Regions from separate parts of the Pseudarthrobacter sp. NPDC092419 genome, predicted to be linked through region 2. Evidence: predicted binding sites of a transcription regulator. Region 2 holds the regulator's gene; the other holds the start of a gene.

What was found. Region 2 encodes LexA, which represses DNA repair genes until DNA is damaged. Its sites were predicted from a motif close to TCGAACANNTGTTCGA; they were not measured.
Region 1: the regulator LexA is predicted to act here: its motif matches at 2,289-2,304, upstream of ACIQC0_RS08350 (DUF6504 family protein).

The regions. Positions count from the first base shown of each region.
Region 1 covers NZ_JBIVQF010000004.1:149,081-154,362, forward strand. The annotation lists gene ACIQC0_RS08345 (DNA polymerase III subunit alpha) at 1-1,921, opposite strand, end outside; gene ACIQC0_RS08350 (DUF6504 family protein) at 1,918-2,262, opposite strand; gene ACIQC0_RS08355 (hypothetical protein) at 2,385-2,774, shown strand; gene ACIQC0_RS08360 (chorismate mutase) at 2,845-3,165, opposite strand; gene ACIQC0_RS08365 (VOC family protein) at 3,185-3,607, shown strand; gene ACIQC0_RS08370 (SOS response-associated peptidase) at 3,659-4,423, opposite strand; gene ACIQC0_RS08375 (mycoredoxin) at 4,535-4,792, shown strand; gene ACIQC0_RS08380 (S-(hydroxymethyl)mycothiol dehydrogenase) at 4,886-5,282, shown strand, end outside.
Region 2 covers NZ_JBIVQF010000001.1:39,635-44,916, reverse strand. The annotation lists gene hflX (GTPase HflX) at 1-737, shown strand, start outside; gene ACIQC0_RS00200 (ATP-dependent DNA helicase) at 748-2,799, shown strand; gene lexA (transcriptional repressor LexA) at 2,864-3,601, opposite strand; gene ACIQC0_RS00190 (LysM peptidoglycan-binding domain-containing protein) at 3,927-4,334, shown strand; gene ACIQC0_RS00185 (histidinol-phosphate transaminase) at 4,413-5,282, shown strand, end outside.

The DNA.
Region 1 (5,282 bases), on a different contig from region 2:
CGTTGTCCGCAATGTAATCGGGCCCGGAGCCGTCAGGTCCGGGCCCATGGCGGCCCGCGGACACCACGTCCGCCTTGCCGGAATGGACGCGGATGACCTCCCGGACGGCAAAGGCCATGGCACTTTGCATCCGGACGCCCAGCACGTCTAGCTTGAGCATTCCCATGGGATCCATGTCGTGCTTGTCGAACTGGCTCATGGGCAGCCCGAGGCCGCTGGGCTGCACGGGGGTGCGGTCCAGCAAGGTGGCGTCCCCCAGGATCACCCCGCACGGGTGCATGGAGATGTGGCGGGGCAGCCGGTCCAGACGTTCGGTGAGGTCCACCAGCATGTCCAGCTGCTGGTTCCCGTCCGCGTCCCGCTGCTCCAGGCGGCCGGCGAACCCGCGCAGCTCCGGCTTCTCCTGGAGCGCCTCACGGAACTTTCCGGCCGAAAACCGCCACAGCTGCTTGGCGATCTCCCCCACTTCACCGTCATCCATTCCCAGGGCAAGCCCCGCGTCCCGGACCGCGCCGCGGGCACGGTAGCCGTTCTGCATGCTCATCAGCGTGACCCGCTCCGCGCCGAAGCGTTCGAAGATGCGGTGGTAGACGTTGTGGCGTTCGGCGCTTTCGACGTCGATATCAATATCCGGCAGGGTGGCCCGGTCCCGCGACAGGAACCGCTCGAAAATCAGGTCGTGCTGCAGGGGGTTCACGTGGCTGACCTCGATGAGGTAGTTGACCAGGCTGGACGCACCTGACCCACGTGCAGCGGCGCGGACCCCCATGTCCTGGATCATCCTGGACACTTCTGCCACGGTCAGGAAGTAGGCGGAAAAACCCAGGTTCCGGATGATGCCCAATTCATGTTCCAGACGGGCCAGCATGTCCCGTTCGGCTGACTCGGCGATACCGGGGAATCTCCTGCCGATTCCGGCGTGGCAGCGCTGGATCAGCTCCGCATGCGGGTCCTGGCTGATGCCAAGGACGGATGCCTCGGGAACCACCGGCTGTTTCCAGCCCATGTCCGATACCGGATCGATCCGGCAAAGGTCAGCGAGCGCCTCGGTCTGCGCCATGAGCTGTCTAAGGTCCGCGGCGCCGTAGCCGGCGGCGGAGATGATTTCCTTGCCCAGTTGGAGCATCTGGGCGGATGTTTTCAGCCAGCCCCGGCCGGTGGGCTGCAGCAGCGGTTCGCCGGCGAGCTCCGGGAGGGATTTCAGGGTGCGGGCCGAGTCCAGGACGTCCGCGGTGGGCGCCCCGTCGGCGGCGCAGTACCTGACGGAGTTGGTGAGAATGGCAGGGATGCGGTGCTCTTCTGCGAGCTTGAGCATGCGGACGGCGTGGGCCGTGCTGAGCGGCGTCCCGGGGGGGCTGAGCTGGGAGACGATTTCGGTTACCACGGTCCCGGCGGGCATGGCATCCAGCCATTGTTTGAAGAGGGTGCGGGGGCGCAGGTACCGCCGTCCGCCCATGGCACGGCCCACATCCGAGTCAGGACCGATCAGCACGGTGAGGACGGGTTTAAGGGTGTTTGGATCCAGGGTGCGCGAGGCGAGTTCCGCGCGGGTGACGGCGGCCGGGACCGCTCCCCCGGATTTGCCCGAGGTGCGGGCGTGGGCGTCCGACACCAGGCGGCACAGTGCGCGGTAGCCTGCACCATTGTTGTTTCCGCGCGCCAGTACCACCACCCTGCCGGAAACCTGGGTGCGGTGGTCCCCGTCATCGTCGAAAACTGCGAGGTCCACCCCGACGATGGGGTCGATGCCTGCGGCCATGCAGGCTTTGAGGTGCTTGACGGTTCCGTAGAGTCCGTCCCGGTCCGTGCAGGCGAGCGCAGTTGCCCCGTCTGCCGCGGCGGCCTGGGCGAGTTCGTCGGGCCAGGAGACCCCGTAGTGGGCGCTGAAGGCGGTGGAGACGTGGAGGTGGGTAAAGCTCATGCTGTCCGGGGCCGCCGCAGTGCGTCGTGGATGCGCAGGAGCCGCCAGCGGCCGCTGCCGGTGTGGCGGGAGAGGTCCAGGGTGAGCGGCTCCCCCGCGGTGCCCGGACCGGAGACTTCCGTATCGGCGGCGGGAAGGACCTGGACCCGCCAGATTTCATGGTCCACCAGGCCAGGGCCGCCGCCCAGGGGTGCGCGCCGTTCCTCCGCCCACCATTGGCGGCGCTCGTACCAGCGGACCGGTTCTGCGCAGATTGTGTATGACCGCCCGTCCCACCGGAGTTCCCGGGGCTCGCCGTCCGGAGAGCACGCCACATCCACGGATTCACTGAACAGACCCATGGCTGCCTCCCGGACGAACGGATTATTCGAACACATATTCGAATACTCCCAGTCTACGACGGGGGCAGGACAAAACCTAGACGGGGGTGGACTGACGGTGCGGCAGGGAGCAGGATGGAGCCATGAGCACCGATGACGCACTCCTCAAGCAGGCCAGCCTCACAACGCAGGACTCCACAGCCATCGCCACTTTTGACATAGACGGCAGCATCCCCGGTTCCGGCGCTTACGTAGTCGGCCTGATGGGGGCCACTCCGGACTACTCCGCACAGCGGCGGCTGTGTATCGAATTCATGAACGGGGAGGCTATCGCCTTCTACTCCTTCAACCGCGACCAGGGCATCGAAGAGGATTATGACCTTTCCGGCGTGACCCATTCCGCCAACAGCATTACCGGCCAGTTCCCGCTCGCTGCCATCAATGGGCTGGGCGAGGGCCATGTCATGACCGCCTTCAGCGAAGCGGACGGAAGGGACTTTCAGTCCGGCGTGCCGGTCTCCGAGTCCCTTTAGGGAGGAGCACCTGCTCCCTCTGGAGATTCCCGGTCTCTGGAGATTCCCGGTTCCTCTGAAAACAGGGGCTCTAGCCGTTGCCCTTGTGCACGCGCATTTCGAGTTCGATGAACCCGGAGATCATGGCCCGGTAGGTGGATTCGACGATGTCCGGGTCGATATCCTTCTTCTCCGCGGCTGAGCGGACGTGCTCGATGATCCGTTCCACGCGTCCGGGTGCGCGCACTTCGGCGTCGTCGCCCTTAAGCGTTCCGGCGATGCGGATGAGCCGTTCGCGGCGGGCGATGAGGGTGACGATCTGGTCATCCACCTCATCGACGGCGATCCGCACGGCAGCAAGCTGCTCCTTGTCCGCCGCGGCGTCCCTATCATTTCCTTGAATTGTCGCCATCGTCTGACAGTATCGAAGCATGCAACCCCGAGTCGACTTCATCTCGCTAGGTGTCCGCAATGTTGCCGCGTCCCGCGCGTTCTACGTGGAAGGGCTGGGCTGGCCCGTCCACCGTGAGCTGGACGGCGATGTGGTATTCATCCAGGTCAACCACGGGCTGGTCCTGTCCCTGTGGGACGCCGTGCAGATGCAGGCGGAGGCCGGCGTCAACGCTCCTGGACCGGTTCCCTGCATTACGCTCAGCCACAACCTGCCCGGCACCGACGAGGTGGACAGGGTCATGGCCGAGGCGGCCGCTGCCGGCGCAACCATCATTGCCGAGCCGGTCACCCAGCCCTGGGGCGGGTACAGCGGCTACTTCGCGGACCCGGACGGCTTCCGCTGGGAAGTTGCCTACAACCCTTCCTGGTCAGTGGACGACGACGGTTCGGTCACCGTCTGAGCGCCGCCCGCCGCGGGAAGAGGCTGCTTGAGCGGGAGCCGGAATGGGCAGCTAGAACAGCGCCTCCACCGGCCTGATGAGCTCAGGCCCGTTATTGCGCACGTTGCCCACGTCCCGGCCAACCGTTTCCACTTTCCAGTCCGCGACCACGTCCCGCACCCGCGCCCGGACGAGGTCCACCAGTTCCGCGGCGTCGTCGGCAGCCGGATCGAGCCAGGCATGCATGGTGTCTTTGTCCATGGGCAGCGGCACCCGGTCATGCAGCTCCGTCAGCCTGCCGAAAACGGTCGATTCCGTACCCGGTGGTGGGGTGTCCGCCGTCAGGATGGACGTGGAGAGCAGCCAGCGTGCCGGCTCCCCGTCCGGCGTGGAGGGGTCCTTCCACCATTCGTAGAGGCCGGCGAAGGCCAACCCGTGGTCCATTCCGGGGTGTACGTAGTAGGGCTGCTTCGTCTTGCCCGGCCCCTGCTTCCATTCGTAATAGCCGTCCGCCGGGACGGCGCAGCGCCGGGACCGGATGGCCTTACGGAAGGCGGGCTTCTCCAGCACCGATTCGCTCCGGGCATTGATCATCCGCGACCCGATCGACGGGTCCTTCGCCCAGGAGGGCACCAGCCCCCAGCGAGCCACGTGCAGCTGGCGCACCTGCCGTGGCGCTGCTCCGCCGTCCTCCACCAGCCTCTCCAGGACGATGGGGACATCGTCGGTCGGCGCCACGTTCCACGACGGCGGGATGTGCACCTCGTCCTCCAGGGTGGCGTCGAATTCGGCCAGCAGGTCACCCACGGCACGTGCCATCACGTAGCGTCCACACATGGTTCCAGCATGCCACCGGCCACCGGACGGAGGAAACAGCGGCCGGGAATAGCGCCGGGCACGATACCGTTGACGCCGACGGACCCCATTACCAACAGCAAGGAGAGCCCCGTGGATTTCACTCCCGAATCCGGCACCATCACCATGTTTTCCACCACCTGGTGCGGCTACTGCAACCGACTGAAGAAACAGCTGGACGCGCACGGCATCGGGTACACCGAGATCAATATCGAGGAAGTGGACGGCACCGCCGAGCTCGTGGAGCAGCTTAACGGGGGCAACCGCACGGTTCCCACGGTCCTTTTCCCGGACGGCTCCGCCGCCACCAACCCCTCTGCCGCCGAGGTCAAGACCCGCCTGGCGGCGTAGCGGAAGGCGCCCGAAACGGGGCGTGTGATAGACAGAACGGGACCGGCGGTGCGCTGCCGGTCCCGTTCTGTCTATCTGCATGAGGGAGCTTCCGTGGTCCATAAAGTCAAAGGTGTCATCGCCCGCTCCAAGGGTGCGCCCGTCACTCTGGAAACCGTCCTGGTTCCCGAACCCGGGCCGGGCGAGGCGCTCGTCGACATCCTCACCAGCGGCGTCTGCCACACCGACCTGCACTACAAGCAGGGCGGCATCAGCGACGACTTCCCGTTCCTGCTGGGCCACGAAGCCACCGGCGTGGTCAGCGCAGTCGGACCCGATGTCACCAATGTGGTCCCCGGTGACCGGGTGGTCCTGAACTGGCGTGCCGTCTGCGGCACGTGCCGCGCCTGCAGCCGCGGCGAGGCGCAGTACTGCTTCAACACCCACAACGCCACCCAGAAGATGACCCTCGAGGACGGCACGGAACTGTCCCCGGCCCTGGGCATCGGCG
Region 2 (5,282 bases):
GGCGTGAAATCGCCGCAATGAAGCCTGCCCGCGAGACCAAGCGCGCCAACCGCCGTCGTAATTCCGTCCCGTCAGTTGCCATTGCCGGGTACACGAACGCCGGAAAGTCGTCCCTGCTCAACAGGCTGACGGATGCCGGTGTCCTGGTGGAGAACGCCCTGTTTGCCACGCTTGATCCCACCGTCCGCAAGGCCGAAACGGCCGACGGGCTCGGTTACACGCTGGCGGACACGGTGGGCTTTGTCCGCTCCCTGCCCACCCAGCTGGTGGAAGCGTTCCGCTCCACGCTGGAAGAGGTGGCGGACGCTGACCTGATCCTGCACGTCGTGGATGTTTCGCATCCCGATCCCGAAGGACAGATCGCAGCAGTCCGCAAGGTTTTCAGTGAGGTCGACGCCCGTAAGGTTCCCGAAATCATTGTCCTGAACAAGGCGGACGCCGCGGATCCTTTCGTGGTGGAACGCCTCAAACAGCGCGAACCGCGCCATGTGGTGGTCTCGGCCCGCACCGGCGAAGGGATTGCCGAACTGCTCAAGGCCATCAGCGATTCGATTCCCCGGCCCAGCGTGAAGCTCGAGTTGCTCATTCCCTACGATCGGGGAGACCTGATCAGCAAGCTGCACGAATCGGACGCTGAAATCATCAGCGTGGACCATGTGGAGGCGGGCACCCGCGCCGTGGTGATGGTCAGGGAGGGTCTCGCGGCCGAGCTGGAACCCTTCGTCACCAATGACTGACGCCGCTTCAATGACTGACGCCGCGTCCGGCGCCACGAAGACGGCCGGCGGACAGTTCGTGACCGAACTGCTCGACCGCGCCGTCGGCGCGATGGGGGGACAGAGCAGGCCTGGCCAGCACGAGATGGCCCGGCAGGTCGCGCAGGCGATCGAAACAGGCACCCACCTCCTGGTGCAGGCGGGGACGGGCACGGGCAAGTCGTTGGCTTACCTTATCCCGCTGATTGCGCATGCGCTGGAAAGCAACAAGCCCACCCTGGTGTCCACCGCCACCCTGGCGTTGCAGACACAGATCGTGGGGCGGGACCTGCCTCGGCTGCTGGACGCCATCACCCCGGCGCTGGAGCGGCCCGTCAAGGTGTCGCTGGTCAAAGGCCGGTCCAATTACGTCTGCCGGCACAAGCTTGAGGGGGGATTCCCGTCCGAGGAGCCCACGGAGGGCCAGCTGTTCTCGCTTGGTGAGGACACCAGTGTTCCGCACTTTGCCGCAGCCGTCGGCGGACCCTCCTCGCAGCTGGGCAAGGAAGTGGTCCGGCTGCGCGAATGGGCTGCAAAGACCGCGACGGGGGACCGTGACGAACTGCTGCCCGGGGTCACCGACCGCGCATGGCGCCAGGTCTCCGTCACGTCCATGGAGTGCCTGGGTGCGCAGAAATGTCCACTGGCCGAAGAGTGCTTCAGCGAGCTTGCACGGCACGATGCGGCCTCTGCAGACATCGTGGTGACCAACCACGCTATGCTGGCCGTCAGCGCCTTCGAGGGCCTGGCAGTCCTTCCCGAGTACGACGTGGTGGTGGTGGACGAGGCCCACGAACTGCAGGACCGGGTGACCGGCGCCGTTTCCGGGCAACTGTCCGTGGCCATGGTCCATGCCGCTGCCTCCGGGGCGCGGAAGCACACCGCCATTACCGTGGATGCGCTCAATGCTGCCGCAGCCAACCTTGAAGCCGCGCTGGCCGGTGCGCCCGGAGGGCTGCTCCCCAACGGCCTCAACGACGAACAGCTCGACTGCGTTGACCAACTCCGCGAGGCTTGCCGTGCCGCGTTGTCTGATTCCAAGGGGGATGGCAGCCAGGCGGCCGACGGCGGGCGGCAGCTTGCGCGGTCCCGCCTCATGCTCATCCTGGAACTGTGCGAGCGGCTCCTGATGGCACGGGAAAACCGCGAAGTGGTCTGGTTTTCACGGGCGAGTACCTTCGACCCCGGGCAAGGCTACTCCCAGCCGGACGACTCGGCACCGGTGCTGATCAACGTGGCGCCGCTGTCCGTGGCCGGCAAGCTCCGCGAGGGCCTGTTCGCGGACCATACGGTGGTCCTCACCTCGGCCACCCTTGCCATTGGATCAGCGTTCGAGCCGGCCGCTGGCGGACTGGGGCTCGTGGGCCAGGGGGCACCCAGTTGGACGGGCGTGGATGTGGGCTCGCCCTTCGACTATCCCAAACAGGGGATCCTTTATGTGGCAGGCCACCTGCCGAAGCCCGGACGCGGTGTCTCCCCGGAGGCGCTGGCCGAACTTGAGGCCCTGATCCAGGCCTCCGGCGGCGGCGCCCTGTGTCTCTTCTCCTCCCGGCGTGCGGCCGAGGAAGCGGCCGACGCCCTCCGGCCCAAGCTGGGAATGACCATCCTCTGCCAGGGCGAATCCACCATGACGGCCTTGGTCAAGCAGTTCGCGGACGAATCCGATACCTGCCTGTTTGGCACCATGTCTCTGTGGCAGGGAGTGGATGTGCCGGGCGGTTCCTGCCGCCTTGTGGTCATCGACAGGATTCCGTTTCCGCGGCCGGACGACCCGCTCATGACGGCACGGTCCCGGGCTGTGGCTCAATCCGGCGGCAACGGGTTCATGGCGGTCTCGGCGACGCATGCGGCCATCCGTCTCGCCCAGGGGGCTGGGCGGCTGATCCGGTCCACCAACGACAAAGGCGTGGTAGCAGTCCTGGATTCCCGGCTGGCCACCGAACGCTATGCGGGCTTCCTGCGGGGAGCGCTGCCGCCGTTTTGGCCCACCACCGACCGCAACACGGCCTTCGCGGCGCTTGAACGGCTGGCCCGGGAAGGCTAGCCGGGAGGCCGGCGGCCGTCGGGAACGCCGCTTTAGGCGGCGCAGCTCCGTGGGAGCTCGTGCCCTAGAGGGACCGCAGCACGGACACCACTTTGCCCATGATGGTGGCGTGGTCGCCCAGAATGGGCTCGTACTGGGTATTCTGTGGCAGCAGCCAGGTGTGGCCGTCGCGCTGCCGGAAGGTCTTGACGGTGGCTTCATCGTCCAAGAGGGCCGCCACGATATCCCCGTTGGCTGCGTCGGCCTGACGGCGGACCACTACCCAGTCGCCGTCGCAGATGGCCGCGTCCACCATGGAGTCGCCGGCGACTTTCAGCATGAACAGTTCACCCTGGCCCACCAATTGCCGGGGAAGAGGCATGACGTCTTCCACCACCTGGTCCGCAAGGATTGGCCCGCCGGCGGCGATCCGGCCCACCAAGGGGACCATTGCGGTGTCGAGAGCTGTGGGGAGTTCGGTGACTGTGGCGGCCATGGCACCCGGTACCGGGCTTTCGGTGGCCGGGGCTCCCTTGCCCGGCACGCCGCCCAGTGTCAGCGGCATCAACACTTCCATGGCGCGGGGCCGCTTGGGATCCCGGCGGAGGTAGCCCAGCTTTTCGAGCTGTGAAAGCTGGTGCGTCACGCTGGAGAGGCTGGCCAGCCCCACCGTGTCCCCGATCTCGCGCATCGACGGCGGATAGCCGTTGTCGTTGACTGAGCGCTGGATGGTTTCGAGGATCTTCTTCTGCCGGGCGGTCAGGCCCTTGGCGGGCTTCTTCGCCTGCGGGAGTGTCCTGCCCCCGGCCGGTGCTGCTGCCATGTTTGCCAATGCCCTTCGGTTGCCACCGGTCCGCTTGCTCTGGCTCCGGCCGTGATGGTCCCGTCCAAATTGTCAGACCTGGCTGATCAACTGTCCGCGTGGTTGTTCTTGTCTTCAAAACTAGGCCAGCCACAGGGCTTTTTCAAACATTTGTTCTAGCGAGTCTCGACATTATTCGTTGATAAGTGCTAAAACTGAATCAGCAAAGTTCGAATATGTGTTCTAGTCACTGTTGCAGTCGTTCGAAGTTCATCTTCGAAGAACGGCGGGAGATGGCGGCCGGAACATTCCGGGCAGCACAGTACGGTCCAGGAGGGCTAAGTCCATGTCAGCTATTTCCGCTCACCACTCACCAGTTTCCCCAGGGAACACCTCGGGTTCTGATGGCCGCGCTTCTGAAGGCCAGGCGCCAGCGCCCCTGCCGCCGCTGCGGCTCACCCGCCGGGGGCGGGTAGTGCTGATTGGCATCCCGCTGGTCCTGCTGGCGGCGCTGCTGCTTTCCCTGGCGGGGTTCTTCAACTCGCCCGCCAAGGCCTCAGACTCGGCAGCCGACCTCGTGGCCACGCCGACAGTCACCGTGACAGTCCAGCCGGGCCAGTCCCTGTGGAGCATTGCCGGCAGCCTTGCGCCGGAGCGCGATGCCAGGGACGTCGTGGCAGAAATAGTGCAGCTGAACAATCTTTCCGGCGGGCCTGTGATTCCGGGCCAGCAACTGTTCGTTCCGGCCGGGTAATGGAGTCCCAGAGCCGGGCAGGGGCGGCAGGGAACTGTCACATTTTCCGGTCCCCGGCGCGGGCACTAAACTGTTCAGGTGAATGACCAGCTAGAACGACTGAACCGGCTTCCACTCCGCGAGAACCTCCGCGGTCTTGCCCCCTACGGGGCACCGCAGCTGGACGTCCCCATTCTCCTGAACGTTAACGAGAACACGCATGGCGTCCCGGCGGACGTGCAGGCGGCTATCACCGCGGCCGTTGCCCGTGCCGCCAAGGGCCTGAACCGGTACCCGGACCGCGAATTCACCGAGCTCCGCACTGCCTTGGCCGAATACCTCGGCCACGGGCTGGACGCTTCGAACATCTGGGCGGCCAACGGCTCCAACGAGGTCCTCCAGCAGATCCTCCAGGCCTTCGGCGGCCCCGGCCGCACCGCGCTCGGATTCCCTCCCACGTACTCCATGTATCCGCTGCTCGCGAGCGGCACGGATACCCGCTATATCGCTGGACAGCGCGCGGATGATTACGGCCTCACTGCAGAGTCCGCTGCCCGGCAGGTGAAGGACCTGCAGCCGAGCATCGTCTTCCTTTGCTCGCCAAACAACCCCACCGGTACCGGCCTGGGACTGGACGTGGTGGAGGAGGTCTACCGTGCCGGTGAGGCGAGCCAAACCATCGTGATCGTGGACGAGGCCTACCACGAGTTTGCCCACGACGGTACGCCCAGCGCGCTGACTCTCCTGCCGGGCCGTGAGCGACTCATTGTGTCCCGCACCATGAGCAAGGCCTTTGCCTTGGCCGGGGCGCGGCTAGGTTACATGGCAGCAGCCCCGGAAGTGACGGATGCGCTGCGCCTTGTCCGGCTGCCGTACCACCTGTCAGCCGTGACCCAGGCGACGGCGCTGGCCGCACTGGAATACCGTGCAGCGCTGATGGCCGATGTCGAGGACATCAAGAGGCAGCGG